Regions from separate parts of the Arthrobacter parietis genome, predicted to be linked through region 1. Evidence: riboswitches for the same ligand, from Rfam matches in the RefSeq annotation. Region 1 holds a riboswitch; each other region holds the start of a gene.

Region 1 (7,079 bases):
GCCGAGGATGGGGTGGAGGCCAAGGAACTCATCGAGAACGGCCTGGTGAAAGTCAACGGTGAGATCGAGGATCGCCGGGGACGCCAGATTCATCCCGGTGATTCCGTGACGGTGAACGGCGTTACCGTGACAGTGGTGCAGGGATAACGCAGGCATCGCGGGCTTCGGCTTCGCACACCGCAACGAGAAAGTCCGATGTTGGCGTCCAGGCCTGAAGATCCCACGTGGCCAGGCGCAAGGAGACGGAGAAGCCGGCGCCGGCGACGTCAGTGAAAAACTGGTCGAAGGTGTAGCCGCGCCCGGCGCCGAACCCGACGATCAGGCGTCCACCGCGCGCCAGGTGGCGATGCAGGCGTGCAAGAACCTGTGGCGCCGTGCCCGGAGCAAGGAAGGCGAGGACGTTTCCTGCGCAGACAATCACGTCAAAGGACTTAGCCACTCCGCGGGCCGGCAGATCCAGCTCTGTCAAGTCTCCCACCAGCCACACAGGCCCTGGGTGGGCTGCCCTCGCCGCTTCGACCAACTGGGCGTCCGCGTCAACTCCCACCACGGAATGGCCACGCAGCGCCAGTTCCCCGCCAACCCGGCCTTGCCCGCAGCCGGCGTCGAGAATACGCGCATTTCGGGGAGCCATTGCGTCGACGCACCGGGCTTCCCCGTGTAAGTCCGCACCCTCGGATATCAGCTGTTCAAAACGCTGGATGTAGGCGGCTGACCTGTTGGGGTCCGCGCGTTTTCCTGCGTCCCAGAGCGTTTCTTTCTTCACATTCGGGAGTCTAACCCGCCACCGTAACGGCGTTACCGTGACAGTGGTGTCCGGCTGACGCCGGGCACCACCATCTGCAGAAATTCCCGCACATGTCCCAGTTCCTGTGCGTTGATGCTGTGGTACATGCCCGCGTAGAGCACCTTGGTGAGCTTGGTGTGGCGGTTCAGCCAGCCGTGGGTGAACTCGATTCGATCGGCGGGAATGACCGGGTCTTCCTGATCCCGGCCCCAGAAGAACGGCACTGGCTTCGCAACAAGCGCGCTGTCGTTGAAGAACGTGCTGCCGTCGGTCGGCACAACAAACCCTGAGAGCCCGACGACGGCCGCGTAGTCTGCGGGCCGGGCACGCAGCATGGAGCTTGCCACTGCCATGCCCATCGAGAAGCCGAGCAGGGTGACGCTCGAGTGCGACTGCTTGATGGAGTCGACCCAGTCAATGACGTCCTGGACGGCGGCGGTGACCTTGTCGACCGAATAGGCGGCGTCCTGCATCAGCGGGAACCAGGTGAAACCTGCTCCCAGGGCGACCGGCGCACGTACGGATGCCACGGTGAACTCGTCGGGCAGGAAGTCGAGGATACCCATGAGGTCTTCCTCGTTGGCCATGTGTCCGTGCAGCAGCACCAGGAGCGGCGAGCCGGAGCGCTCGTCTTCGGGCTTCGACCAGACGACAGTCGGTGCGGTCGAGGCCGGGCCGGTCCCGGGCCCGGTCTCGGGGGCGGAGGCGGAGGCGGAGGAGGAGGCGGAGGAGGGCGCAGCAGAACCGTCAGTCGAGGAAAAATTCGTCATAGCTCCATAGTGGCATGTTGAACTGTGCCGGCTGCGTGCTGCGGCAGGCTGCGACTCAGCCCGCGCGCAACCGTAGCGCTGAGGCGCTCTCCTTGACATCGCCGTCGTCGGTGTTGCTATAGAACGCTGCTGCCAGCGCGGGCTCAAGCTGCGCAATCTCGGTGAGGAAGGCATCGTGGCCGATGGGAGATTCAATGGTGTGGACGGCAACGTTCCCGGGCAATGCGGACGCCAGTTCAACGGACTGGCGAGGCCAGTAGAGGCGATCCGAATCCACCGCCGCGACGAAGAACTCTGCCGAGGCAGCTGCGAGTGCAGTGCTGAGGCTCCCCCGGTCACGGGCAACGTCGTGGCTCATGAGCGCTTCAGTGAGGATGACGTAGCTGTTGGCGTCAAACCGCCGGACCAGCTTTTCCGCCTGATGGTCCAGGTAGCTCTCCACCTGGTAGCGGCCGCGCCCGCCCGGCACCGACGACCCAAAAGGCTCTTCCATACCCTGCGCTGCCCGACCGAACCGGTGTACGAGTTCCGCCTCCGAACGGTAGGTGATGTGCGCGATGCGCCGGGCAAGGCCCAACCCATCCTCGGGACCGGCGCTTCCGTAGTAGTCGCCGCCGGTGAACCGCGGGTCGAGGCGAATGGCCTGCACCTGGGCCTGCGCGAAGGCGATCTGCTCCGCGGTGCTCGCTGCTCCGCACGCGATGACGGCGCACCGTTGCACCCGCCCGGGATAGGTGACAGCCCACTCAAGAGCCCTCGCGCCTCCCATTGACCCACCCAGCACGGAGTGCCAGGAGGAGATGCCCAGCAGGTCTGCGAGCAGTGCCTCGGCACGCACGGAATCGCGGATGGTGACGAAGGGGAAACGCGAACCCCACGGCTTGCCCTCCGGATCAAGCGACGCCGGCCCCGTGGATCCGTAACAGCCGCCCAGCATATTGATGGACACCACGAAGTAGCGGTTCGTGTCGATGGTTCTGCCCGGACCCACCAACCCGTCCCACCAGCCATCCTCGGAGGACTCGCCCCGCGCTACATGTGAGCTGCCGGTGAGTGCGTGCTCGATCAGCACCGCATTGGAGGCATCGGCATTGAGCGTGCCCCAGGTCTCGTAGGCGAGGACGACATCGGGCAAATGGCCGCCTGTTTCCAGCGCCAACGGGCCAATCCGGAACCGTTGCACGACGACGCCGTCAACCAGCCCCGCTTCCGGCTGCGGAACCGCTGTGGTGATGCCTGTCAAAACCCTGCCGCCTCACTGAATCGCGCTTGCTCCTGCACTGCATGCAGGGCCTGGTCTTCACCCGGGGCACCCCGCCGCGAGGGAGGGTTGCCGGACAGCAAGCCGGGGCTGATGGCGGGTGGAACCTGCCGCACTGTCACTCGTTACCTCGTATTAGGAAACCTGACCAGCGCGGGTGAGGGCAACTTGTGTGACTCGCCGTGAAATGAAGCCGGCTGGCGTAGTAGCCGTGAAAGGCGCGCGTGCGGCAGAGGATGCTTGAGTGGGGCCGTTCGGCGTCTATGGGAAAACGGTCGGCCCCACTCAAGGGGGACACCCAGTGGGCGTCCCTGGCAGGAAACTCCGGCGGTCTCGGAACCGGGCTCCCTGTGTGAAGCAACTATCCGGCTCTGACCTTGGGTTTTGCTTGGAACATCGTCGCCCGCGGTGTGACTTAGGTAACCCTTAGTCGAGGCCTCCATCACAAAGTGCCAAAATGGGGCCATGCGCCTGGATCATGTGTCTTATGCCTGCGAACCTGACGGACTGACTGCTACTGCGGAACGGATTTCCGACGCCCTCGGAGTTGAATTCGTGAAGGGTGGAATCCACCCGCGGTTTGGCACCCGCAACATGATTTTTCCGTTGGTCAACGGCCAGTACCTCGAGGTAGTCGAGGTCCTTGACCACCCAGCCTCGGACAAGGCTCCATTTGGCCAGGCGGTGCGGGCACGGTCCGAGGCCGGCGGCGGCTGGATGGGCTGGTGCGTAGCCGTTGATGACCTCGCCCCGTTCGAGGACCGCCTTGGCCGCAGCGCCGTCCCCGGTAACCGCAAATTCCCGGACGGGCAGGAGCTGACCTGGCAGCAGATCGGCATCAAGGGCCTCATCGCTGACCCTCAGGTCCCCTACATGATCCGCTGGGATGAAGGCACGGAGTCCCTCCACCCATCCCAGGCGCGCACCGCGTCCGTGCGCCTCAGCGCGCTCACCATCGCCGGGTCGGCAGAGCGCGTCACAGAGTGGCTCGGAACGCCCGTCACCCACCCGTTGGACGACGTCGACGTCGAGTGGATCGCCCCCAACGGCACGCCCGGCATCATGTCGGTAGCGTTCGAAACCCCGAAGGGTGCGGTCCGGATCTAATTGGTTCTTTCGGACGCTGGTTCCCCAGGCCGCGTGGCCGGGGGTTAGCTTCCGATGCCGATAGCCGGGCCGAAGAGCGCGAAGCCGACAAAGCCTGCAATGTCCAGCAGCGCATGCGCTATCACCAGGGGCATCACCCGCTTGGTGCGCGTGTAGGCGTAGCCGAAGATCAGCCCCATGATCACGTTCCCGATGAACGGGCCGATCCCCTGGTACAGGTGATAGCTCCCTCGCAGGAGCGCCGAAGTCACAATAATCACCGGGACTGACCAGCCCAGTTCCCGGAGCCGCTCAAAGAGGTAGCCCACCACAATGACCTCTTCGAGCACCGCGTGACGGATCGCCGAGAGCACCAGCACAGGCAGCGTCCACCAGTAGGTGTCGAGCGCCGTCGGGATGATCGCAGTGGTAAGCCCCAGTGCCCGGCCCGCGGCGTACACCCCGAGCGTTCCCACCCCGATCACCGCGGCCAGCCCCACTCCCAGACCGAAGTCGACCTTCGGTTTGCTGAAGGTGAAGCCAATCCGGCGGAAGGCCGACTTCCCCGGCTGGGTGAGCAGGAACAGCACAAGCACCACGGGAACCAGCGCAAAGAAGATTCCCAGCAGCTGGTAGGTGAGATCGAAGTACTGCCGGTTGTCCAGAACCGGATTGAGCCTGGTGGTCTGCGCAGCCAGCGGCGCACGGGTCAGCTTGTCGATCAACTCCACCACCGCGTAAACCCCGGCCTGGCCGAGGGACAGACCAAGGACAATCAGGATTTCCGCTTTGATCCTCTTCCGGCGGGCGGTCGGGGATAACGACGACGGCTGGCTGGTTTTGGCGGTTGGCATGCCTTCATGGTGCCGTACGCTTCGGTGCTTGCCAAAGCGTACAAAAACGGTTCCCCGGGAAGTTTTTGTCGCCTATCTGCTGTTCTGAGCGTCGTGAAACAGCAACTAGGCGACAAAAACTCAACGGAGGCGCTGCCCGGCGCGCCACACCGCATGGGTCAGCTGCATCCCCGGACGGTAAGCCAGGTGGGTTGCGGACGGTGCGTCCAGCAGTTGCAGGTCCGCGCGGTGTCCGACAGCGAGCGACCCAACGGCCAGCCGGCCGCCGTCGTCGGTTGTTTGTTCGCGGTGGAGGGCAAGCGCACCGCCGTAGGTTGCCGCGCGGACGGCTTCGGCAACCGTCAGTCCCATCTGCAGCACGGCCGTAGCTACGCAGAACGCCATGGACGAGGTGTAGGACGTCCCCGGATTGCAGTTGGAGGCAAGCGCGATGGGTACTCCGGCATCCAGCAGCTGCCGGGCGGGCGCGAGGGGTTGGCGGGTGGACAGATCGCACGCGGGCAGGCAGGTTGCCACCGTCCCCCGGCTGTCCGGATCACCCTCCCAGCCGGACCAGGAACCTGCGAGGGCGTCGATGTCCGACAGCTCCAAATGGTTCACGTGGTCGACGCTGGCCGCTGCCTCCTCCACAGCGAGCCGCACGCCCTCCCCCGGGCCGAGCTGGTTCCCGTGCACCCGAAGTCCCAGACCCGCGTCCCGGCATGCGCGAAGCACTTCACGGCTCTGGTCCGGTGTGAACGCGCCCGTTTCGCAAAATACGTCAGCCCACTGCACGTAGGGCCGGACGGCGCTGAGCATGGGTCCGGTGACGGTCTGAACGTAGTCGTCCGCTTTCCACCCCTGCGGAACGAGGTGTGCTCCGAGGAAGGTCAGCTCGTCCGCTGTTGCAGCGGCGATCCGTGCGCTGCGGGCTTCTTCCTCGACGTTGAGACCGTAGCCGGTCTTGGTTTCGAGGTAGGTGGTTCCGTTCGCTCCGGCTTCGGCCACCCGCTGGGCCACGAGCGAGCCGAGTTCCTCATCCGAGGCGCGCCGCGTGGCGTCCACCGTCACAGAGATCCCGCCCGCGGCATAGGACTGCCCGGCCATGCGTGCCTCGAATTCCGCGGTTCGGTCGCCGGCGAACACCAGGTGGGTATGGCTGTCCACCCAGCCGGGCAGGCAGGCGCGGCCACCGGCGTCGTACCGGGAATCAGCGGCAGGAGCGTTTGCGGCCGGACCGAGCCAGGCGATCCGCTCATCCTCGAGCACGATCGCCGCGTCCTTGAGAACCCGCTGCTCGGCGTCCTGCGTCATGAGCTCGCCGATGCCGGTGATGATCGTTGTAGCGCCCGTCATGAGAGTGCCTTCCCCGTTGTGGCCTTCGTTGTTGGTGCTGCCTCGTCCATCCGCGCAATCGCCGCGGCGAGCAGCGTGCCCGGACCCCCCAGCCGCACATGGCGCCCGTTCCGGGCCACCACTTCCCCACCGACGACGACGGCGGTGACATCCTGCGCTGTCGCCGTCAGCACGAGCTGGGCCGGAGAAGAGCCGGCCGTGCGTGCGGTTGCGGGATCAAGTGCGACCAGGTCGCAGACTTGTCCCGGTGCCAGACCGGCTGCGGGCCGACCCTGTGCCCGCGCCCCGCCGCTGGCGGCCGCGCGCACCAGCTCGGCAGGTGAGAATCGCCCCCGCCCGCCGCTGGCCAGCCGTTCGCCGTGTTCCAGCGCCCGCATTTCGAGCCAGGGGTCGACGACGGCGTGCTGGTCCGTCCCCAGACTCACCACCGCGCCGGCATCCTGCAGAGCGCGTGCCGGACCGATGCCGTCGGCGAGATCCGCCTCCGTTGTGGGACACATGGCTACGGTGACCCGCGCCTGACCGAGGAGATTCATGTCCTGGGCGGTCAGGTGGGTCGCGTGAACCACCGTCAACCGTTCCGAGAGTAGATCATGCCTGGCCAGCAACCCGGTAGGTGTGGTTCCGGTCGCCTCGAGACAGTCACGGTTCTCGGCAGGCTGCTCGGAAAGGTGAATGTGCAGGGGTACGTCTGCGGGAAGGTGTTGTGCAATGTATGCAAGCGCAGGTTCATCCACGGCGCGCACGGAGTGCAGGGCAGCACCGACAGAGACCTGGGATGCGTCGAAACTGCCCGTGATGGCGGTGTGCAGGGAGTGCCACCGGCTGAGCCAGGCGTCCGCGCTGCCGTCGGTGAAGCGTGCCTGTTCGGGCAGCACCGGCGCGCCGAAGCCGGCGGAGAGGTAGCAGGTGTCCAGCAGTGTCAGCCTGATGCCGGCGGTGACCGCAGCGCGGGCAAGCGCCAGCTCCATGGCATGCGGGCCGTC
Region 2 (7,079 bases), on a different contig from region 1:
AACGTTGTCAGGATGAGGAGTACCTGAATCCGAAGTTTCGGCATACCGAAAATATAGCCCGATCACGCTGCTGCCGCCACTGCTCCTGTGCAGCCGGAGCCACGGCACTCGACAGGAGAGCAATCGACAGGGCATGGTGGGCCTAACGGTATGTTGCCGGCAGGGCACGGCAGGACCACTATCAGGAGGTCGGGTTATGAGCGAAGAACCACAACACGAGGAAGTGCCGCGCGAGCACTCTGAACAGCCGGCAGAGGGGGATCGCGCTCAGAATCCCGCCGACACAGGCACTCACTCACAGGACCCGGCTGAGGGTGCAGATTCCGGGCCGGAAACGAACGGGACGGACGCTGAGGGCTAAAGCCGGCCGGCCCGCCAGCAGTAGGTAAGGTACGGCAGCTCGAGGACTGCGTCCGGCTGGTGCCCCAAGTGATCGTGCAGGTACCACGACAGATTGTTTTCCACCTTGGTGCGCACACCGGCTGATGCGTTCTGGTAGTAGGTGCGGGAGCGCGCAAGTTCCACGATGTCCGAGACCGGAAGAACCTGCGTCCATGGAATGACCCTAGACTCCGGCTCCGAAAAGCGCGGACCAAGCATAGGGCGGTAGCTCGGCCGGAAAACGTCTCCGGCATGCATGATGCGGGAGAGCCGGTGTACCCAGGCAACGCTGACGTCCAGCTGATTCCAGACGAGCGCGAATCTTCCCCCCGGTGCCAACACACGTGCGGCCTCCTGGCTTGCCGCAGCAGGATCACACCAGTGCCAGGCCTGGGCAATTGTGAGTACATCAGCGCTCGCCGTTGCGAGTCCCGATGCCTCGGCAGTTCCCTGCACTCTGGCTACGCGCGGGAGTTGTTGTCCGAGGACTGCAAGCATGTCCAGGGATGGGTCAACAGCTGTCACCTCCGGGCAGCGGCGGATGAGCTCCCGGGTGAACTTGCCGGTGCCGGCGCCAACGTCTGCTGCGCGCAACGCTCCGGCGGGTATGAGCCAGTCCACGCTGTCTTGGGGGTAGCCCGGACGCACGCGCTCGTAGCGGTCACTTTCCTGCAGGTAGCCCCGCGCCAATTCACGACGGCGGTGTTCGGCGAGGCGCGGACCTCCAACACCCATGTTGGGAACTCCTCGCATGACGGGTACGGAACCCGTCAATTAAAGCACCCGGTTGAAGGCGGCGTCGTGCCGAGGAAGTGCGGTCGCAGCGCTCAGTCGGTTGTGCAGGGCGCGGCGCCGGCAGTTCCCGGCGTGGGCGGAGCCCAGTCAGGGAAAGGGCGGGTCTCGACCGCGGGCACCCAGCGCCCGGCGTCGACCGCATAGTCAGTCCCCAGTCCATCCCGAAGAAGCGAGCGCAAACCGGTCAACAGCCTGTCGACGTCGTCCTGCCGTGATCCGAGCCCGAAACTCGCCCGTAGCGAACCTGACGGCAGGCCCAGCCGCTTCAGCAGCGGATGAGCGCAAAACTTCCCGTCCCGCAGTCCAACCCCGTGTTCTGCAGACAGATATGCGGCGACCAGCCCGGCGTCGTAACCGTGGACAGAGAAGTTCACTACGCCGATCGCATCGGTGCTGTCAGCGAAGATGCGGTGAACTGCTATGCCGGGAAGGTTGGAGAGCCCTTCCACGAGGGCATCCCGCAGCTCTGATTCATGCGCAAGCCAGGCCGGTTCATCCAACCCAGCGATGGCCTCTGTTGCCTTCGCCAGCGCGGCTGCACCGAGCACATTCGGTGACCCGCCCTCATGGCGCGCGGAACCGGTTGCCCAGGACACCGAGTCCACTTTCACAGTCTTCACTGCGCCGCCTCCGGCGAGGTGGGGCCTTCCGGAATCGAGCCAGTCGCCTCTACCGACCAGGACGCCCGCGCCGAAAGGCGCATACAGTTTGTGGCCCGAGAAGGCCGCGTAGTCGATACCGTCGCGGAGCAAATCCAGCCGCCGGTGGGGAGCGAGCTGAGCCGCGTCGACGACGATCCGCGCGCCGTGCGCATGAGCCGCCGCTGCGAACCGGCCGATGGGCAGAACTTCTCCGGTGACATTCGACGCACCGGTTACAGCAAGCAGGCTGATTCCTCCGGATGCCAATTCCTCTTCCACAGCGGCGAGCGTTTCCTCGATGGTTCCCGCGGCGACCAGCCCGCGATGGGGAAGCTGCAGCCAGGGCAGCAGATTGGCATGGTGTTCCACGTCGAGGTAGAGGACCTCACCGTCCTCCGGCAGGCATCCAGCCAGGAGGTTCAGCGAATCGGTGGTGTTGCGGGTGAAGATGACCGCATCATCTTCCCGGCCGCCGACGAAGTTCCGCACAGTCCTTCGTGCATTCTCGTAGAGCGAGGTGGAGATCTGCGATGCGTACCCGGCGCCCCGGTGCACACTCGCATAGTAGGGAAGCACGCTCTGCACATAGTCATTGACCTGCTGCAGCGCCGGCGTTGAAGCGGCATAGTCCAGGTTGACGTAACGGACGGCAGTGCCGTCCACCAGCGGCGCCTGCAGCTCAGCGCCCATCACGGACGCCAGCGGTGCAGCGGAGAGTTCGTTCTCAAGAAGTGCGTTGCTCACAGGAGGTACCCCACGTAGGTTCAGGGGACCTGCTTCACCAGGCCCCGCGCTTGCCGAACCACGTTCTGGCCCGGCCAGGTCGTCACCCGGGGCACCCCGCCGCGGAAGGAGGGTTGCCGGCCAGCAAACCGGGGTTTAACGCTGACACTCGTGACCTAGGAATCCAGACTAAAGCAGGCCGGGAATATCCGGTCCTTGTGTTACGCGTTGGTGTTAAGCGACCACGTCAGACGCCGGTACCTTCCTGAAGCAGATCGTCCAGCGAGGGGTTCAGTCGCTTCAGGACATCATTGTGAAGTGTGCTGTTGGTTGCCAGCGCGTTGCCTCCGAAGGGTCCGTCGGAGCCTTCGAGTGACGTGAAGCGACCGCCGGCTTCCGTGACGATGGGTACCAGCGCGGCCATGTCATACAGGTTCAGCTCAGGTTCGCAGGCGATGTCCACAGCGCCTTCGGCGACAAGGCAGTAGGACCAGAAGTCACCGTAGGCGCGTGTACGCCACACGGATTCGGTGAGCGATACGAATTCGTCAAAGTTGCCGCGCTCTTTCCAGCCGGACAGGTTCGAGTAGGAGAGCGAGGCGTCTTCCAGCCGGGATACGCTCGAAACCCGGAGCCGGCTGGCTGCCGCGAGAGACTTACCCATGAACGCACCGGTGCCCGTTGCAGCCCACCAACGCTTTCCGAGCGCGGGGGCGCTCACAACACCGACGACAGGCCGGCCCTCGTCCACCAATGCAATGAGGGTAGCCCATACCGGTACGCCCCGGACGAAGTTCTTGGTTCCGTCAATAGGATCGATGATCCAGCGCCGCGAGCCGGCGCCGCTGCTGCCGTACTCCTCACCGAGTACGGCATCGCGCGGACGCGCACGCGAGAGTTGCCCGCGGATAGCCTCTTCCGCCGATTTGTCCGCATCCGTGACCGGGGTGAAGTCCGGCTTGGTTTCGACCGCCAGATCCAGCGCCTTGAACCGGGACATGGTCTGGTCGTCTACGGAGTCGGCCATTACATGGGCAAGGCGGAGGTCATCGTTGTAGCTCTGGAGGTTCATACTTTCAACCTATATGGTCAGGGTGCACAGATGCGGGAGGTCCCGATGCGGACGCGCTCAGCGCTGGGCTACGATCGGTTCACGCACGCACAGGAACGGGTGTCATTGAACGGTGTGCTGTTAAACGCAAGAAAGGGGACACCGGCCGAAGCCGATGTCCCCTTTCTTGAAGCGCTAGATCTTGAAGCGCTGAAACTTAGAGAACGGAGACTTAGAGAACGGAGATGTTCTCAGCCTGGGGGCCCTTGGGGCCCTGGGTGGTCTCGAAGCTGACCTTCTGGTTCTCCTCAAGCGAGCGGAAGCCGCCGGAGTTGATTGCGGAGAAGTGAGCGAAAACGTCAGCGCCGCCGTCGTCAGGAGCGATGAATCCAAAGCCCTTTTCAGCGTTGAACCACTTGACTGTACCTGTTGCCATTTTTTTATTCCTTGAGTGTGAGGATCCCCCCGTACTTCGGGGTTCCTGTCGCGGTGTTCATTTCGCCTGCAAAAAAAGCTTTCGAACTCCGGAGAGAAATCAAGGCTTAACATTCGTGCGCAACACAACAACTCTGTTCAGTCTAGCAGGCAATCGGCGCCGTAGTCACATCACTCACTGCATCCCCAGCTCCTTGGCACCCTGGGAAGGTTCGACGCCCGCCCCGAGAAGCCGGCGCAGCGAAGACAGGCGCACCGGACCGGATTCGCCGGCAGCGCCCGACGCGACCCAGCCGTCCAGTCCGCAGTTGACGGCGGCGGCATCGTGGCGGCAGCCCCGCTCGCAGTCCTCGGTGCCGGGTGCAAGATCCGGGAAGGCGGCGAGGATGCGGTCGGCCTCGACATGGGCAAGGCCGAAGGAACGAATGCCCGGAGTGTCGATAATCCACGTACCGGGTGCTGAGTCTGCAGCTTTGAGGGCATAAGCCGATGAGGAGGTATGGCGCCCCCGCCCGGTGACCGCGTTCACTCCGCCCGTCGCCCGATTGGCTCCGGTGAGCGCGTTCACCAGCGTCGACTTGCCCACGCCGGAGTGACCGAGCAGTACGCTCACTCTGCCGTCCAAAAGCTCCTTCAACTGCTCGACGGCGCCGGGCGCGAGGAGCGCTGAGGCGCCGGTAGCGGATGTGGTTTCCACCGCGTCCGGTGTGGACGCAGTCTGGCTGGTGATGATGAGCAGGTCAAGATGTTCGTAGTTCGCCAGCAGATCCGACGGATCCTTCAGGTCTGCTTTGGTGACACAGAGGAGGGGCTGAATACCGGCGTCGTAGGCGGCCACCAGCGCGCGGTCGATGAACCCCGTGCGCGGCTCCGGATTCGCGGCCGCAACCACGATCACCAACTGGTCGGCATTGGCAACCACAGCGCGTTCCACGGGATCGGTGTCATCCGCGCTGCGGCGAAGCAGCGTGCGTCTTTCCTGAATTCGGACCAGCCGGGCGAGAGTGTCCGGTTCACCGCTGACATCTCCCACCAGCGCCACCAGATCTCCGGCGACGACGGGGGACCGCCTGAGTTCCCGTGCCCGGGCGGCAATGACAACCCGCTCTGCGTTGGTGTCCTCATCCACAACCGCGGTATAGCGTCCGCGGTCCACCGTGATGATTCGTCCGGTCACCGCATCTTCATGAGCCGGGCGGTCCTTCGTGCGTGGCCGGGAACCCTTCTTGTTCGGCCGGATCCGAACATCGGATTCATCCCAGGAAGCGGTCCCGCGGCGCGACCCGGCGGATGTCACCGAGAGCCGCTCGGACCAGCGGTGGCAGCGAGTGCCTTCCACAGCTCGGGGAACTGGGGCATGGTCTTGCCGGTGGTCGCAATGTTCTCAATCTCCACGCCGTCCACTGCGAGCCCCAGGATGGCGCCGGCCGTGGCCATCCGATGATCCTCATAGGTGTGGAAAGGACCGCCGTGCAGCGGAGCCGGGCGTATGACCAGGCCGTCAACGGTCTCCTCGACATCACCGCCAAGGCGGGTAATCTCCGCGACGAGGGCGGCGAGCCGGTCAGTCTCGTGCCCGCGCAGGTGTCCAATGCCCGACAATGCCGACGGTGTCCGCGCGAGCGAGCACAGCGCAGCGACGGTCGGCGCCAGCTCGCTGGTGTCGGCCAACTCGGCGCCGGTGATCGTCCCGGTGCCGCGGACCACCAGAGTGGAGTCATCGGTCAGCTCAACCTCGGCGCCCAGCAGGGGGAGTATGGTCAGCCACTTCGCTCCGACCTGAGTGGTGTCCGAAGGCCAGTGCGGCACACGCACGGTGCCGCCGGTAGCGAGGGCAGCGGCGAGGAACGGACCGGCATTGGAGAGGTCAGGCTCGATGCGCACATCGAACGCGCTGATGGTTCCCGGCTCCACCCGCCACGAGTTCGGAATGGAATCGTCGACGACGACGCCGGCCTCCCGCAGCACTGCAACCGTCATGGCGATGTGGTCAAGGCTCGGCACCGGCTTGCCCACATGCTGCAGGTTGAGGCCGTCCGTGAAGCGGGCGCCAACGAGCAGCAGCGCAGAGACAAACTGGGACGAGGCGCTCGCGTCTATCACCAGCGTGCCGCCCTCTACCGCTCCGGTTCCTGCGACCGTGAAGGGCAGGGAGCCGTCGTCGTTCTCGAGCTGTACTCCAAGTTCGCGGAGAGCACTGATGACCGCGCCCATCGGGCGTTTGCGGGCGTGAGGGTCACCGTCAAACGAGGTGCGCCCCGCACGAAGCGCCGCTAGCGGAGGAACAAAGCGCATGACCGTGCCGGCCAGCCCGCAGTCCACGCTCACATCCCCGGACGCGTCGGGCGGAATGGGCGTAACGAGCAAGTCAGGGCCATACGTGCCGTCGCCGTCGAGCTCCTCCACCGTGGCACCCAGCGACCGAAGGGCTTCCACCATCAACAGGGAATCCCGCGAGTGTAACGGTGCGCGCAGCCTGCTCGGGCCGTCCGCAAGCGCAGCGAGGATAAGGTACCGGTTGGTCAGTGACTTCGACGCCGGGACCTCCACTGTTGCATCAACGGGACCGGCTGCGTACGGTGCCGGCCAAAAGGATGTGGCGGACGGTGCGGCGGACAGCGCGCTCATGCTCCTTAGCTGCCCGTGACTTCCGAAGCGGTCTTGCGTACAGCTTTCTCCGCCTTCTTGATGCTCTTGCGGGTGTCATGGCTGAGGGCCAGGGCATTACGGCGCGCATCCTCGGCGAAATGCTCTGCACGCCAGGCCCAGCTCGGCCGGCCGTTGGTGTCCACGGCGGCGAGCAGCACAGCACCGATCAGCGACAGGTTCTTGAGGAGCTGGTTGCGGCGGTCCTTGCGGGTCTTGGACGTGGACGAATCCGCGCTGTTGAACTCAACAACGGCGTTCAGCGTGGACGTGGCGACCAGCACCAGAGCAGAGACGCGGGAAAAGCGCCCGATCCCCAACAGAACCGCCGCACCGAGATGGGCAGCGCCGAGCACCTTCGCGACACGCTGTTCGTTGCTCGTTGCCGAGGCCGTTGCGGGCACCGC
Region 3 (7,079 bases), on a different contig from region 1:
TCATCAGCAGCATGGATGAGACCCTGTATGCCTCCGCGGCAATGAAAGCGGCGTTGAAGGTTCCGTGCGGCCCCTAAGATTAACCAGTGACCCTTTCGATTTGGCTGGCGCTGGTCGGCGCCCAGGCGCTCATCAGTTTCACCCCGGGTGCGGGAGCCGTCAACACTATGAGCAACTCGCTCACCGTCGGCTTTCGCCGCTCCATGTGGGGCATCCTCGGCCAGCAGCTGGCACTGCTGGTACACATCGGCGTCGTCGCGGCAGGGGTTGGCCTCCTGGTCGCCGGGTCCCCGCTGGCATTCAGCATCATCCGCTACGCCGGTGCCGCTTACCTGGTTTACCTGGGCATCCGGAAGTTCTTTGAGCCCCTGGTGCCAGCCGAGCAGGCGGCCACGCTCCACGCCGAGGGCGCTGCGTCAATGTTTCGCCGCGGCCTCTGGGTGAACCTGCTCAATCCCAAAGCGATCGTGTTTTTCCTCGCGTTCGTCCCCCAATTCATCCGGCCCGAGCAGGAGCTTTTCGGCCAGTACGGGGTGCTGGCGGGAACCGTCGTCGTTATTGATGTTCTGGTGATGTGGCTGTTCTTCGCCGCCGCTGCACGTTCCTTCAGCCGGTTCACCAGCGGCCCGCGCGGGCAACGCGTCCTCAACCGCACGTTCGGCACCCTGTTCGTGGCCGTGGGTGCGCTGCTGGCATTCGCCTGACGTATGGGTCACAAGTCCGCGAACGCCGTCGCTCCGCTCATCATTGCCGTGGACGGCCGGTCCGGAGCGGGTAAAACCACCCTCGCCGTGGAACTTGTTGCACTGCTGCGCGAACACCACACCGTCAGCCTGTTCCACCTCGAGGACATCTACCCCGGTTGGGACGGCCTGGCCGACGGCATGGAGCGGTACGTCCGCACGGTGCTCACCCCGCTGGCTTCCGGACTGCCCGCCCGGTGGACGGCGTGGGACTGGACAACGAACAACGACGGCGCCACCCATCTCACCCAACCCGCTGACATTGTGGTGGTCGAGGGCGTGGGTGCGGCCTGCGCAGCTGCCCGGGAACTGCTCGACGTGGTGGTGTGGATACACGCTGACGACAATCTCCGCCGGACCAGTGCACTCGTCCGGGACGGCAATACGTATGCGCCGTTCTGGCAGCGTTGGTCCGAACAGGAAGAGCGGTGGCTCGCAACCGACCGGCCCGCGCCCCACGCTGACCTGCTGGTCCAGGGCCATCGCGGCAACGCCGTTCCGGACCAGCTTCGTCGTGCCTTGGCCGGACTGCCGCAGTGTGAATCGCTCATGTCCATGGAGCGTGCCGCACGGCGGGGTCTTACGCTACAGGTTGAGAGCGTCGCAGGGTGTCCGGACGCCGCAGGCGTTTTCTCCACCCTGTATGGCGGAGCTGAGGCCGCTGCCTGGCTGGACAGCTCCGCGGCCCAGGACCCGCAGGGCCGCAGCCGCTTCTCCATCCTGGCTGACGACGGCGGCCGGTTCGGGCAGGTTGCGCAGCACACCTCCGGCGTCACCATGGTCAGCAGCGGCCCGGTTACTGCCCGGATTGCCGGTCCATTTTTCCGCTGGCTCGACGGCGTGTGGGGTCGCCGCGCGGTCCGGTCGCCGGAGGACTATCCGGGGCCGTTCGCACTTGGCTGGCTGGGCTACCTTGGCTACGAGCTGAAGCGTGAAACCGGTGGTTCCGCTCCTGCGCACGGTTCCAGTTCGGTTCCGGATGCTTCGCTGCTCTTCGCGGGGCGTGCCGTCGTCCTTGACCACCGGGAACAGCGCACCTACCTGCTGACCTTGAGCGACGGCTCCCGCGACGCCGACGCCGATGCGTGGCTGGAACGTGCCCGCGCCGTCGTGCTTTCCGGGGGCGCTGCTCCGGCGGTGACAAGTCCGGTGGGTGCACCGCGCCCACTGAGTGCACCCCGCTTCACTGCGCGGGACACACGCGAGCCCTACCTGGAGAAAATCCGTGCGGCCAAGGCGGAAATCACGGACGGCAACTCGTATGAGGTGTGCCTGACGACGGCCCTGACCTCACGCGAGGAAACGCCCGTCGACCCATTCGGCATCTACCTCGCCCTGCGAGGCGCCAATCCTGCCCCGTTTGCGCACTACTTCACCTTCCCGGGCTTCGCCGTCGCGAGCACCTCGCCCGAACGATTCCTGCGGCTGGACTCCACCGGCGGAATGCGGGCCGAACCAATCAAAGGAACCCGGCGCCGCTCCCCGGACCCAGCCCAAGACGCCGCCCTCCAGGAGGATCTGCGCACCAGCACGAAGGACCGGGCAGAGAACATCATGATTGTGGACCTGCTCCGCAATGACCTCTCCCACCTTGCAGTCCCCGGCACCGTGACGGTGACCCGGTTGTGCGACATCGAGACCTATGCAACCGTTCACCAGATGGTGAGCACCATCGACGCCCGGCTCCGGCCCGGTTCCTCCCGTGCCGAAGCCGTTGCGGCCGCATTTCCTGCCGGCTCAATGACGGGTGCGCCGAAGATCAGCACCATGGCTATCCTGGACCGGCTCGAGGAAGCACCCCGCGGCGTCTACGCCGGCGCCGCCGGCTACTTTTCCCTCGATGGGGCGGCGGATCTCGCCGTCGTCATCCGCACTCTCGTGCTGGAGGACGACGACGGCGGCACCCGCCTCACACTCGGAGTGGGCGGCGCGATCACTGCGGATTCCGACCCCGCCGAGGAGTGGGACGAGGTCCGGACGAAGGCGTTCGGGGTGCTGTCTGCGCTTGGTTCGAGCTTCCCCAGCTGACGCTGCGATCGAGCGGTTCGCTGAGCGGGCCTTTCGTCCACTTGGCGTCTGTGGAAGCATGGGACGCCCGAGGAAAGTGCAACGAAGGAGAACGGTCATGACTAGCTCCAACGATGAAAACACGCCCAACCTGAACGACGTTCCGGAGCCGGATAACGAGTTCCTTCCCAATCGCATCCATCAGGGCCATGCGGGGCAGCCTGAACGCCTCGATGACGATGCCCTGGCGGCCGCAACGGAGCAGGAACGGGTCGACGCCGGTCTCATCGACTACGCACCGGACCAGGTTCCGGACGCTGCCGATCCCCTCCCTGCGGAAGCTTCCGATGAAGCAGACTTTGCCCAGCGCGGGCTGAACGAGGACAACGACACGAGCTCCTGACCTGCCCGGTCACTATGCTGATCGCATGACTGTTCTGGTGTTCCTCGACCCCGCCCGTCCCGACGGCCGCATAGCTGACGCAGCACAGCCGCAGCTGATGGTTACCGACACCGGGATCACGCGGGGTGACGGCATCTTCGAAACAATGCTCGCGGTCAACGGCGCTCCCCGGAAGCTGCAGGCCCACCTCGCCCGGCTGGCGACGTCCGCCGATGCGCTGGAACTGAAGGTTCCGTCGTCGGACGTGTGGGAACGCGCCATCACCACCGCGCTGGCGGCAGCCGACGACGATGGCGAACTCGTGGTCAAACTCGTCGCCACCCGGGGCGAACCAGAGGCGGGAGCCACCGCGTGGGTCCAGGTGTCCGCCGTACCGGTCGGGTTGCGCGGCCAGCGGCTGTCGGTCCTCCTGCTTGACCGCGGCTATGACAGCACGGTTGCCCAGCGTGCTCCGTGGCTGCTGATGGGCGCGAAGACCCTTTCCTACGCGGTGAACATGGCGGCGGTCCGCTATGCGCGCTCGCACGGCGCCGACGATGTCATCTTCACCTCGTCTGACGGCAAGGTCCTCGAGGGCCCGACGTCGACAGTCCTGATCGCGCAGGTCATCGACGGCGTCAAGCACCTCATCACGCCGCAGCTTGAGAGCGGGATCCTCCCCGGCACCTCGCAGGGCGCACTGTTTGCGGCGGCCCGTGAGGCAGGTTGGGATTTGGGTTACGGACCGCTCGTGCCGGAAGACCTGTTCGAGTCTGACGGCGTTTGGCTGATCTCGAGCGTCCGTCTGCTCGCCGAGGTCGAGTCCATCGACGGAAAGCCGGTGACGCTTTCGCCCGAGTTGACCGCGGAGTTGAGCGGTCTCATAGCGTCCGTCTCCTAGCCCGAGCGCCCGTCCCCCAGCCCGACCGCCCGTTCCCTGGCCCACTCGTCCGTTCCCTGGTCCAACCGCAAAAGTGCCGGGAATTCGCAGGATCGTGGGGACATCCCCACGAACCTGCCACGCATCGGCACTTTTGGCTCAGGCCTGCCACGCATCGGCGCTTTTGGCTCGGACCTGCCACGCCCCGGCGCCTTTGGCCCGAGTACCACGGGCGTTACCGCACGTTACGGCCCGGCATGGCAGGCATGGCGCCGCCGGTGCTACGTTCATTCCGGAGTAACGAGTGCCAGCGCCAAGCCCTGACTTGCTGGACGGCAACCCTCTTTCACGGCGGGGTGCCTCAGGTGACTACTCGGCACAACGATCACATCCCATGATCACCAGCGTGCACAGCGTGAGGAGACACAATGGCACTGCATTCCAACCCCCATCCCCCGGCGAATTCCCGGCCCGGCAACGGCTATGCCGGCAACATCACCGCACGTGATGCGGTGGAACGCGTCAGCAAGGGCGCCGTGCTGGTGGATGTCCGCACTGTCGAGGAATGGCGGAGCGTCGGCGTTCCCGACCTCACCGACGCCGGGACCGTCCCCCTCTTCCTCGAGTGGACGCGCTCCGACGGCAGCCGTAACGTCTCCTTCCTCAACCAGCTGAACGGGCTCAAGGGCCGCGAACTGCTTTTCCTGTGCCGTTCCGGCGTCCGTTCTGTGGCAGCAGCACAGAATGCCACCGCCGCCGGTCACACTGCCTACAACGTGCTGCACGGATTTGAGGCCGACGGCGGCTGGCGCTCCAGCGGCCTCGCCACCACAGTGCATGCAGAAGAAGCCCCAGAGAGCACGGATACGACAGATCACGCAACGACCACAGGACAGACCGCGATCACAGAACGGACCGGCGCTGCCCGTTCGGCAACGGACCGTGGCGACGCCCGTGAATGAGCACACGCCAGTAAGTGAGCCCGCGCCGTCGTCGTTCTCTCCGGCGGCCAGCCGTGAGCCCATCGCGGGGAACGGCGGCTACCCCCGAATCCAACGCCCGGATGACGACGGCGCTGCCTGGTCACCCGATACCCTCGCGGTACGCGGGGGGCTGGCACGGTCCAACTTCGAGGAGACGTCCGAGGCGCTCTTCCTGAACTCGGGCTTTGTGTATTCCTCTGCTGCGGCGGCGGAGGCAGCCTTCACCGGGGACGTCGACCGCTTTGTATACTCCCGGTACGGCAACCCGACTGTCGCCATGTTCCAGGAGCGGCTTCGCCTGCTCGAGGGTGCGGAGGCGTGCTTCGCCACAGCCAGCGGCATGTCTGCCGTCTTCACCGCGCTCGGTGCCCTCCTGGCCTCGGGCGACCGCGTTGTTGCCTCACGCAGCCTCTTCGGCTCGTGCTTCGTCATCCTCAACGAGATTCTGCCGCGCTGGGGTGTGGAGACTGTCTTCGTGGACGGCTGGGACCTCGGCCAGTGGCAGGAAGCACTGAGCATTCCCACCACGGCGGTCTTCTTTGAGTCGCCGTCCAATCCGATGCAGGAGATCGTCGATATCCGGGCGGTCGTTGAGCTCGGCCACGCGGCCGGTGCGCAGGTCGTCGTCGACAATGTCTTCGCCACACCGCTGCTGCAGCGGTGTACGGAACTGGGTGCCGACGTCGTCGTCTATTCCGGCACCAAACACATCGACGGGCAGGGCCGGGTGCTGGGCGGCGCGATCCTCGGCCGCAGGGAGTTCATCGAGGGTCCGGTGAAGACACTCATGCGGCACACCGGGCCCGCGCTGTCGTCATTCAATGCCTGGACCCTCCTCAAGGGACTGGAAACCCTTTCCCTGCGGGTGAACCACTCCTCGTCCTCGGCGCTGACCCTCGCCCGCTGGCTTGAAGCCCAACCGGCTGTGAACTGGGTCCGTTACCCGTTGCTCGAATCGCACCCGCAGTTTGATCTCGCTGCCGCCCAGATGACAGCCGGCGGCACGGTGGTGACCTTTGAACTGGATGCACCCGAGGGAAAGGCGAAGGAGCGCGCCTTTGCGCTGCTCGATGCCCTGAAAGTCATCGATATCTCCAATAACCTGGGCGATTCAAAGACGCTGATCACCCACCCTGCTACCACCACACATCGCGCCATGGGTCCAGGAGGGCGTGCCGCAATCGGCTTGACCGACGGCGTCATCCGGCTCTCGGTGGGCCTTGAAGACGTAAGCGACCTGCAGACTGATCTGGGCAAGGCACTCACTTCCTGACGTCTGGGTAGCCTCACTCCGTAACCCAAACGATCGTCCAAGGTTTCCCCAAGAAGGCAGGAGCAATCTTGCTGCTGAGGCACACATCGAGTACGTAGTCTGGGCGGGCGTTTTCAACGCACCCCGATGCGCGTCCCACCAAAAGAAACACCTTTGGAAGGGATGTTCCCATGTCTGTCAGCAGGCGCAATTTCCTGGCGATGGGCGGCTTCGGTGCTCTGGCCGCCGCGACCCTCACCGCTCCCCTGGCCTCCATCAGCGCGAAGTCCGCGCCGGTCCTGGACGGCTCAAAGCTCAAGCCCTATCAGCTCGCGTTCACCCGTCCGCCGTTCCTGGCGCCGTACAAGACGGGAATCAACCCGTTGGACGGGAAACCGCAGAACTTCTACAACGTGACCCAGAAGGCTGCGACGGCCTCCCTTGTTCCGGGACTGAAGACACGCATCCTCGGCTACAACGGGATCTTCCCGGGTCCCACCATTTCCATCGATCAGGGCACGCATGCCGTTGTGACGATGCGGAACCAGTTGCCGAAAGCCCATCCCGACTTCGGGACTCCGATGGCAACGTCGACCCACCTGCACGGTTCAGCGTCCCTGCCGCAATACGACGGCTACGCCTCCGACACCACGCTGCCCGGGTTCCGGAAGGACTACCACTACCCCAACTTCCAACCCGCACGCACACTCTGGTACCACGACCACGGCGTCCATTACACGGCGCAGAACGCATACTCGGGCCTTGTCGCCATGTATCAGATCCACGATCCGGCTGAGCGCGCCTTACTCCCGCAGGGCGAATTCGACGTGCC
Region 4 (7,079 bases), on a different contig from region 1:
TCACTCTTGTCTGCTGCGCTCCGCCGCATTCCGTCCGTCGGAAACGGGGCTTAGGCGAGTTTCTCACAGCATCGGCGGCCGCTGCGGTACCGCGCCCGAATCTCGGGTGCGCGGTCAGCGCCTGCTGTTGCCGCCGTCGTCGTCGTTGCTTTCCACAGTGCCTCCCGGCTCCCAACGCAACACGTCTCCGGGCTGGCAATCCAGAATCTCGCAGATCGCCTCGAGGGTGGTGAAGCGGACGGCTTTGGCGCGGCCGTTCTTCAGGACAGCCAGATTCGCCGGTGTGATGCCGATGCGTTCAGCCAGTACTCCCACGGGCATCTTGCGCCTGGCCAGCATCACGTCGATATCCACGATGATGGGCATCAGATGACCTCGTCGAGTTCGTCGCGCAGGTTTTTCGCTTCGGCATCGCGGGCTACTGCCTGGGCGAGCAGCACCCGCAGGACCAGCACGATCAGCGCAACACCGCCGATCAACAATGAGGCACCGCAGATGAGCAGGATGACCCCCGGAGCAATTTCCCCCGGAGCCAGGAGAACCGCGAGACCGAACACCAGGACCGACGCAGCGGCGATGGCCCCGAAGATGATGTCGACATACCGGAATGCTCCATCGGAGAAGACCGTGCCGCTGCGGACCATGGTGAGCAACTTCCACAAGCAGACGGCGCTCACTTGAACCGTCAGGATGCCGAAGACGACGATCGCGTTGAACGTGATGCGCAGCCCAGTGGGCACGCCCGACTGCTCAAGATCAGCGGAGATCAGCGGAACCATCCAGAGCTGGATGAACAACGAGCCCGCAATGACCATCGCGATGACGACCTGCAATGCGAGGACGGCCAACTTTCCCATCGGGATTCTCCTTCGATTGATTAACAAGGAGAATATATCGAGAAACGATAGGTGGTCAAGCGTGGAGCAGCCTTGAGGCAGCAAAGGTGCCGGAGATGCGCAGGAACGTGGTGACGTCCCCACGATCCTGCGCATCCCCGGCACCTTTGCGTTCGAACCCGACCGGCTACTCGACCCGAATCACCAGATCCGCTCGGTTCTTCGTCGCCTCGATCAATCGCGCGTTCGGTTCATCCACCCGCTCTACCCACTCCGCCGCCGCAGCCGGACTCTTTCCGAACAGGATGTGCCGCTGGATCAGCCGGTCCAGCCGCAGGTTCTCATCCTGCTCGCAGTACCAGACCTCAGTGCACTGAGCCTGGGCCTGCCGCCAGCCCGGGCGACCGAGCAGCAGGTAATTGCCCTCCGTGAGAATGGTGCGCACCGACGGATACACAGGGATCACGCCGGCAATGGGCTGCTCGATGGTGCGCTCGAAACCTGGGGCATACACTACAGAATCCCGCCGTCCACGAAGCCGCTTCAACAGAGCAGCATAGCCATGCTCGTCGAACGTCTCGGGTGCGCCCTTGCGTTCCAGAAGACCCAGGCGCGCCAGCTCCTGATCGGACAGATGGAACCCGTCCAAAGGAACATGGGCGAAGCGCTGCTGATCCGGGTCGGGTTTGTTCTGGTTCAGTGAAGCCATCAACTGCTCCGCCAAGGTTGTCTTGCCGACTCCCGGCGCGCCGACAATCCCAACAACCACGACGCCGGCCTCGCGCGCCGATATGCGCTCTATTCGATCAACAAGTTCCGACAGCGTCACCGTGCCATCCTGACATGTGACCCGGGTCGAGAACGCCGTTTATGGGCAGAATGGGTCCCATGACAACGGCACTCATCCTCAGCGGCACCGGCCGGTACGCGGACCCCTGGCACCCGTTCGCGGAAACTTCCGCGGCCATCGCGGACCTGCTCCGCGGTCACGGACTCACCGTAGAAACAGCCGACGACGTCGACACCACCCTCGGTAGCTTCCGTGACTCTGCTGCCTGGCCGGATCTGCTGGTGGTGAATGTCGGCCTCCCGCGGGACGGCGGCACTTCCCCCGGTACAGACGCCGCCCGTGATGGCCTGGACGCCTGGGAAGCCGGCGGCCGTCCGCTGCTCGCCCTGCACTCGAGCGCCACGAGTTTTGTCGATTCCGAGTCCTGGGAAGCGGCGCTCGGCGGACGCTGGGTACGCGACGTGTCCATGCACCCGGAGTACGGCGCGGCAACCATCCTGCTCGAGGGCTCCTTCCCCGTCGGTATTCCCGACTTCACTCTCGCCGACGAACGCTACAGCTGGCTGCGCACCTCACCGGACGTCGTCGTTCACGCCCGCCACGAACACGAGGGGCACTTGCACCCACTGGTGTGGTCGCTGGAGCGACAGGTTGAAACTGGACCGGCACGAAGCTTCTATGACGCGCTCGGGCACGACGCGGCGTCGTACTCCTCACCGGAACACCGCGAACTGATGAAGCGCGCGGTGGACTGGCTGCTTGGCTAGGTCTCTTGTCGCAGGGTCAGGATCTCCGCGCCATCGTCGGTGATCGCGATGGTGTGCTCACTGTGCGCGGTCCGGCAGCCCGTAGCGCTGCGGAGTGTCCACCCGTCGGCGTCGACTGCCAGTTCAGCGGTATCCGCCATGACCCATGGCTCCAGCGCCAGCAAAAGCCCCGGGCGCAGCACGTATCCCCTGCCGGGCCGTCCGGTGTTTGCCACGTGGGGATCCTGGTGCATTGTCGACCCGACGCCGTGACCGCCGAATTCCGTGTTGATCGGATATCCCGCGGCGCTGAGGACTGAACCAATGGCAGCGGAGATGTCGCCGATGCGCGCGCCTGGTCTGGCGGCGGCAATCCCGGCAGTCAATGCACGTTCGGTGGCATCAATCATCGCGACGCTCTCCGCCGGCTTTGACTCGCCAACGATGAAGCTGATGGCGGAGTCTGCGACGATTCCGCGCTGGGAGACGGCGAGGTCCAGGGAGAGCAGGTCGCCGTCGGCAAGCGAGTAGTCATGCGGCAGACCGTGGAGCACGGCATCGTTGACGGACGTGCAGATATAGGCGCCGAACGGGCCGCGCCCAAACGGCGGCTCGTAGTCGACGTAGCAGGACACCCCGCCTGCCTCAGCGATCATCTCTTTGGTCCACTGGTTGATCTCCAGCAGGTTTGTCCCGACCGTGCTGCGGCTCTTCACCGTCTGCAGAATGTTGGCGACCAGCGCACCCGCTTCCTTTGCCCTGGCCAACTCGCTCGCGTTCAGAATTTCAATCATGTAGATGACCCTCTCACGCTGCCGATGTCCGGCTGAAGCGTTCCTTTGTTACGACACATATTGCGCCGGACCCTTGCAAAAGCGTTTAGTGGAATTCCACCATCCCGAGCGGCCGAGAGACCTGGATCGTTGACGCCGCAGCAACCCTTACCTGCTTGCAGGAGAACGGGTGCTACTGCCAGGAGCGATGGAGTTATACATGAGCACCGTTCTTCGAGCGCACCGTACCCAGGCCATTTCCACTGATGGCAACCAGACACTGCCGCTGACTTTCTCTTCGTTGACCCGAAGTTTCGGGAGCGGAAGCGAGCAGCACGTGGTGCTTCGCGACGTGACCCTGGACGTTGAAGCAGGCGAGGTTCTCGCCATTGTGGGCGCCAGCGGTTGCGGGAAATCAACCCTCCTGCGAGCCGCGGCAGGACTGGACGCTCCCACCAGCGGTGCGGTACTCATCGACAGCACAGCAGTGGACGGGATCGATCCCCGCTGCGCCGTCGCGTTCCAGGAACCCCGACTCCTCCCCTGGCTCTCGCTGCGCGAGAACGTTGCTATCGGCCTGCCCAGGGAAACCAGTTCCGCCGCGGGCAAGGCGAAGGTGGAGGAGCTTTTGGGCCTCGTGGAACTCGACGGGTTCGCCGGCCACCGGCCCCGCGAAGTGTCCGGAGGCATGGCACAGCGGGCATCGCTGGCACGTGCACTGGCACGCAACCCGGGCGTCCTGCTCCTCGACGAACCCTTCGGCGCACTCGATGCCCTGACGCGGCTGAAGATGCAGGACCTCCTGCTGCGTATCCACCAAACCACCCCGACCACGGTCCTGCTGGTCACCCATGATGTTGACGAAGCGCTGCAGCTCGCCGACCGGGTGATCGTTCTCGCGAAGGAGCCTGACGTCCAGGGTGCAACCATCAGCCGCGTGCTGGAGGTTCCGGGCGACCGTCCGCGCGACCGCGGCTCAGCCGAACTTGCCGCGCTACGCAGTTCGCTGCTGAGCAGCCTCGGCGTCGACAGCCACCAGCACTAACCGCGCGCCTGCGGCCAGTTCGCAGCGCCGTATCCCAGCGCGTGCGGCGCCCACCGTGCCGCCATGTTGCGCCGACACCCCCAAGAACAAGCCCCCTACACCCGTCCCACGCACTCTCCGAAAAGGATCACCATGAAGAGCACCGCACGTTTTCAGTTCGCCGCCACCGCCGCAATCGCCGCCCTCGCCCTTAGCGGCTGCGTTGCCGGGGAAAACGCCGACGGCTCAGTCGGCGAAGCCGCAGCCGCGACCGGCGGAGAACTCACGGTGGACTTCGCCACCTACAACCCGCTGAGCCTCATCATCAAGGACCAGGGCTGGCTCGAGGCCGAGTTGGAAGATGAGGGCGTAACGGTCAAATGGGTCCAGTCCGCCGGATCGAACAAGGCCAACGAACTGCTCCGCTCCGGCGAAGCTGACGTCGCCTCAACGGCCGGTTCGGCAGCGCTGATGGCCCGCGCCAACGGCTCCCCCATCAAGACCATCGACATCTACTCACAGCCCGAATGGTCCGCACTGGTCACAACGGCGGATACGGGTATCGAATCCGCGGAGGATCTCCGCGGCAAGTCCATCGCCGCCACCAAGGGCACCGACCCCTACTTCTTCCTGCTCCAGTCACTGGCAGAGCACAACGTTGACCCGAGCGAAGTGACCATCCAGAACATCCAGCACGCCGATGGCTGGGCCGCCCTCAACACCGGCTCGGTGGACGCCTGGTCCGGCCTCGATCCCATCATGGCCGCAGCCGAAGAAGACGGCGCCGAGCTGTTCTACCGCAACGTGGACTTCAACACCTACGGCTTCCTCAATGCCACCGAGTCCTTCCTGGAGGAAAGCCCTGAGCTCGCCCAGGCCGTGGTCAACGCCTATGAGAAGGCACGCCAGTGGGCTCAGGAGAACCCGGAGGAAACCGCAGCGATCCTCGCCGAGGTTGCGGGCATTGAAGAATCCGTGGCCACCAAGGTCATCACCGAACGGTCCAACCTCGACGTCAACGGCACCCCCGGTCAGGCCCAGCTGGACGTGCTCGAGGTAGTCGGCCCGATGTTCGTCGAATCCGGTGACGTCGCAAGCCAGGAAAACATCGACGAAGCCCTCTCCACCCTTCTTGATGACACCTACGCAACCAACGCCGATCCGTCCGCTATTGGAGAGTAATGAGCAACCCCTACCTCACCGGTAACAGCATCGTGCCCGGCGGCGTCGGCACCGGCCCCGCCTCGGTCATCTCCTCCAAGGGGACAAGCTCCCCGCACACAACAAACCCGAACGACGACGACGGCAGGCAGGGCAATGCCCTCACCCGGCGCAAGCCGCGAGGCAAGGCAGTCGCCAAGCTCGGACTGGGACTCATTGTTCCGCTGGCGCTGTTGGCGGCCTGGCAACTGGCCGCCGTCGTCGGTTTGATCAGTCCGGTCACCTTGCCGGCGCCAACCGCTGTCTTTGACGCCGCCGTCGATCTGATCCAGCGCGGGGAACTTCGCATCCACATTGCTATTTCGACCCAACGCGTGGTCATCGGCTTCCTGATCGGTGCCATCGCCGGTCTCGTGGTCGGAGCGTTTGTCGGTCTGTCCCGGTGGGTGGACACCCTGTTCTCGCCGACCATCGGTGCCATCCGCGCCGTGCCGTCACTGGCGTGGGTTCCCCTGCTGATGCTCTGGGTGGGAATCGGTGAGGATTCGAAAGTCATCCTTATCTCCATCGGCGCCTTTTTCCCCGTTTTCACCACCGTTGCCATGGCCCTGCAGCACGTGGACAAGAACCTGGTCGAGGCCGGAAGGGCCTTCGGGCTGAACGGGCTGAGGCTGTTCACCACGGTGCAGCTGCCCGCCGTGGTCCCCTCGGTGATCTCGGGGCTGCGGCTGGCGCTCGCGCAGGCGTGGTTGTTCCTCGTCGCGGCTGAGCTCCTGGCGTCCTCGATGGGCCTCGGCTTCCTGCTGACCGATTCTCAGAACAATGGACGGGTGGACCGACTGCTCCTGGCAATAGTGCTGCTGGCAATCCTCGGCAAGCTCACGGACGCGATCCTGGGTGTCTTCGAGAAGTGGGCTATCCGCAAATGGGCGTAACTGCCGTAGATTCCCTTGTTCACGGGGGCTTCACCAACGAGGAAGAGCGGATCGCCTTCTGGGAGGAACAGGCGCGGCGGCTGCACTGGTCCTCCGACTGGCATACGGCCCACACATTCGATCCGGCACGGCAGGGACCGGACGGCGAGCTGTCGGTGCCGCGCATTGAGTGGTTCGCCGGCGGCACCCTGAATGCCGCCTACAACTGCGTGGACCGGCACGTCGCTGCAGGCCTGGGCGACAAGCCTGCCCTGTTCTTCGAGGGCGAGTCGGGAGACCGCCGCACGGTCACCTACTCCGAGCTTCAGGACGAGGTGTGCCGGGCGGCCAACGCCCTGACTGCCCTGGGGATCGGCAAGGGCGACCGCGTGGTCATCTACCTTCCCGTGCTGGTGGAGACCGTCGTCGTGACCCTGGCGTGCGCGCGTATCGGCGCCGTTCACTCGCTCGTCTTCGGTGGCTTTTCCGCCGAGGCGCTGCGCTTCCGGGTCGAGGACACCGGCGCCAAACTGCTGGTGACCACCGATGGGCAGTACCGACGCGGCACCGCGGTGCCGGTGAAGGACAACGCCGATGCCGCCGTCGTCGGGAAGAACGCCATTGAACACGTGCTGGTGATCCGGCGGACGGGCAGCAATGTCGCGTGGACCGAAGGCCGCGACGTGTGGTGGCACGACGTTGTTGGCACCGCCTCCCCCGTACACGAGCCGCAGGCGTTCGACGCCGAGACGCCGCTGTTCATCATGTACACCTCCGGCACCACCGGCAAGCCGAAGGGCCTGGTGCACAGCACCGGCGGTTACCTGACGCAGGC

Evidence for each region. A riboswitch is a leader RNA that binds a small molecule or an ion and turns the genes downstream of it on or off. The one in region 1 is predicted to bind S-adenosylmethionine.
Region 2: linked by a shared signal. The riboswitch ahead of ABFX19_RS08420 (aminotransferase class V-fold PLP-dependent enzyme) and the one ahead of metX (homoserine O-acetyltransferase MetX) in region 1 are both predicted to bind S-adenosylmethionine.
Region 3: linked by a shared signal. The riboswitch ahead of ABFX19_RS02550 (rhodanese-like domain-containing protein) and the one ahead of metX (homoserine O-acetyltransferase MetX) in region 1 are both predicted to bind S-adenosylmethionine.
Region 4: linked by a shared signal. The riboswitch ahead of ABFX19_RS07135 (ABC transporter ATP-binding protein) and the one ahead of metX (homoserine O-acetyltransferase MetX) in region 1 are both predicted to bind S-adenosylmethionine.

What each region holds. Positions count from the first base shown of each region.
Region 1 is NZ_BAAAON010000010.1:143,741-150,819, reverse strand. It holds gene ABFX19_RS15340 (RNA-binding S4 domain-containing protein) at 1-147, shown strand, start outside; gene ABFX19_RS15335 (class I SAM-dependent methyltransferase) at 122-766, opposite strand; gene ABFX19_RS15330 (alpha/beta hydrolase) at 799-1,557, opposite strand; gene metX (homoserine O-acetyltransferase MetX) at 1,613-2,800, opposite strand; SAM riboswitch class IV at 2,818-2,948, opposite strand; gene ABFX19_RS15320 (VOC family protein) at 3,284-3,925, shown strand; gene ABFX19_RS15315 (CPBP family intramembrane glutamic endopeptidase) at 3,970-4,758, opposite strand; gene hutI (imidazolonepropionase) at 4,879-6,093, opposite strand; gene ABFX19_RS15305 (amidohydrolase family protein) at 6,090-7,079, opposite strand, start outside.
Region 2 is NZ_BAAAON010000002.1:51,444-58,522, forward strand. It holds gene ABFX19_RS08405 (metal ABC transporter substrate-binding protein) at 1-44, opposite strand, end outside; gene ABFX19_RS08410 (hypothetical protein) at 197-361, shown strand; gene ABFX19_RS08415 (class I SAM-dependent methyltransferase) at 358-1,116, opposite strand; gene ABFX19_RS08420 (aminotransferase class V-fold PLP-dependent enzyme) at 1,209-2,507, opposite strand; SAM riboswitch class IV at 2,603-2,717, opposite strand; gene hisN (histidinol-phosphatase) at 2,788-3,612, opposite strand; gene ABFX19_RS08430 (cold-shock protein) at 3,824-4,027, opposite strand; gene rsgA (ribosome small subunit-dependent GTPase A) at 4,202-5,323, opposite strand; gene aroA (3-phosphoshikimate 1-carboxyvinyltransferase) at 5,320-6,654, opposite strand; gene ABFX19_RS08445 (DoxX family protein) at 6,660-7,079, opposite strand, start outside.
Region 3 is NZ_BAAAON010000001.1:539,537-546,615, forward strand. It holds gene ABFX19_RS02530 (LysE family transporter) at 87-704, shown strand; gene pabB (aminodeoxychorismate synthase component I) at 708-2,771, shown strand; gene ABFX19_RS02540 (hypothetical protein) at 2,869-3,153, shown strand; gene ABFX19_RS02545 (aminodeoxychorismate lyase) at 3,179-4,033, shown strand; SAM riboswitch class IV at 4,309-4,434, shown strand; gene ABFX19_RS02550 (rhodanese-like domain-containing protein) at 4,441-4,974, shown strand; gene ABFX19_RS02555 (O-succinylhomoserine sulfhydrylase) at 5,063-6,268, shown strand; gene ABFX19_RS02560 (multicopper oxidase family protein) at 6,439-7,079, shown strand, end outside.
Region 4 is NZ_BAAAON010000001.1:1,498,006-1,505,084, reverse strand. It holds gene ABFX19_RS07160 (helix-turn-helix domain-containing protein) at 115-366, opposite strand; gene ABFX19_RS07155 (DUF2975 domain-containing protein) at 366-857, opposite strand; gene ABFX19_RS07150 (nucleoside/nucleotide kinase family protein) at 1,024-1,665, opposite strand; gene ABFX19_RS07145 (ThuA domain-containing protein) at 1,725-2,393, shown strand; gene map (type I methionyl aminopeptidase) at 2,390-3,166, opposite strand; SAM riboswitch class I at 3,263-3,360, shown strand; gene ABFX19_RS07135 (ABC transporter ATP-binding protein) at 3,366-4,190, shown strand; gene ABFX19_RS07130 (aliphatic sulfonate ABC transporter substrate-binding protein) at 4,323-5,351, shown strand; gene ABFX19_RS07125 (ABC transporter permease) at 5,420-6,265, shown strand; gene acs (acetate--CoA ligase) at 6,256-7,079, shown strand, end outside.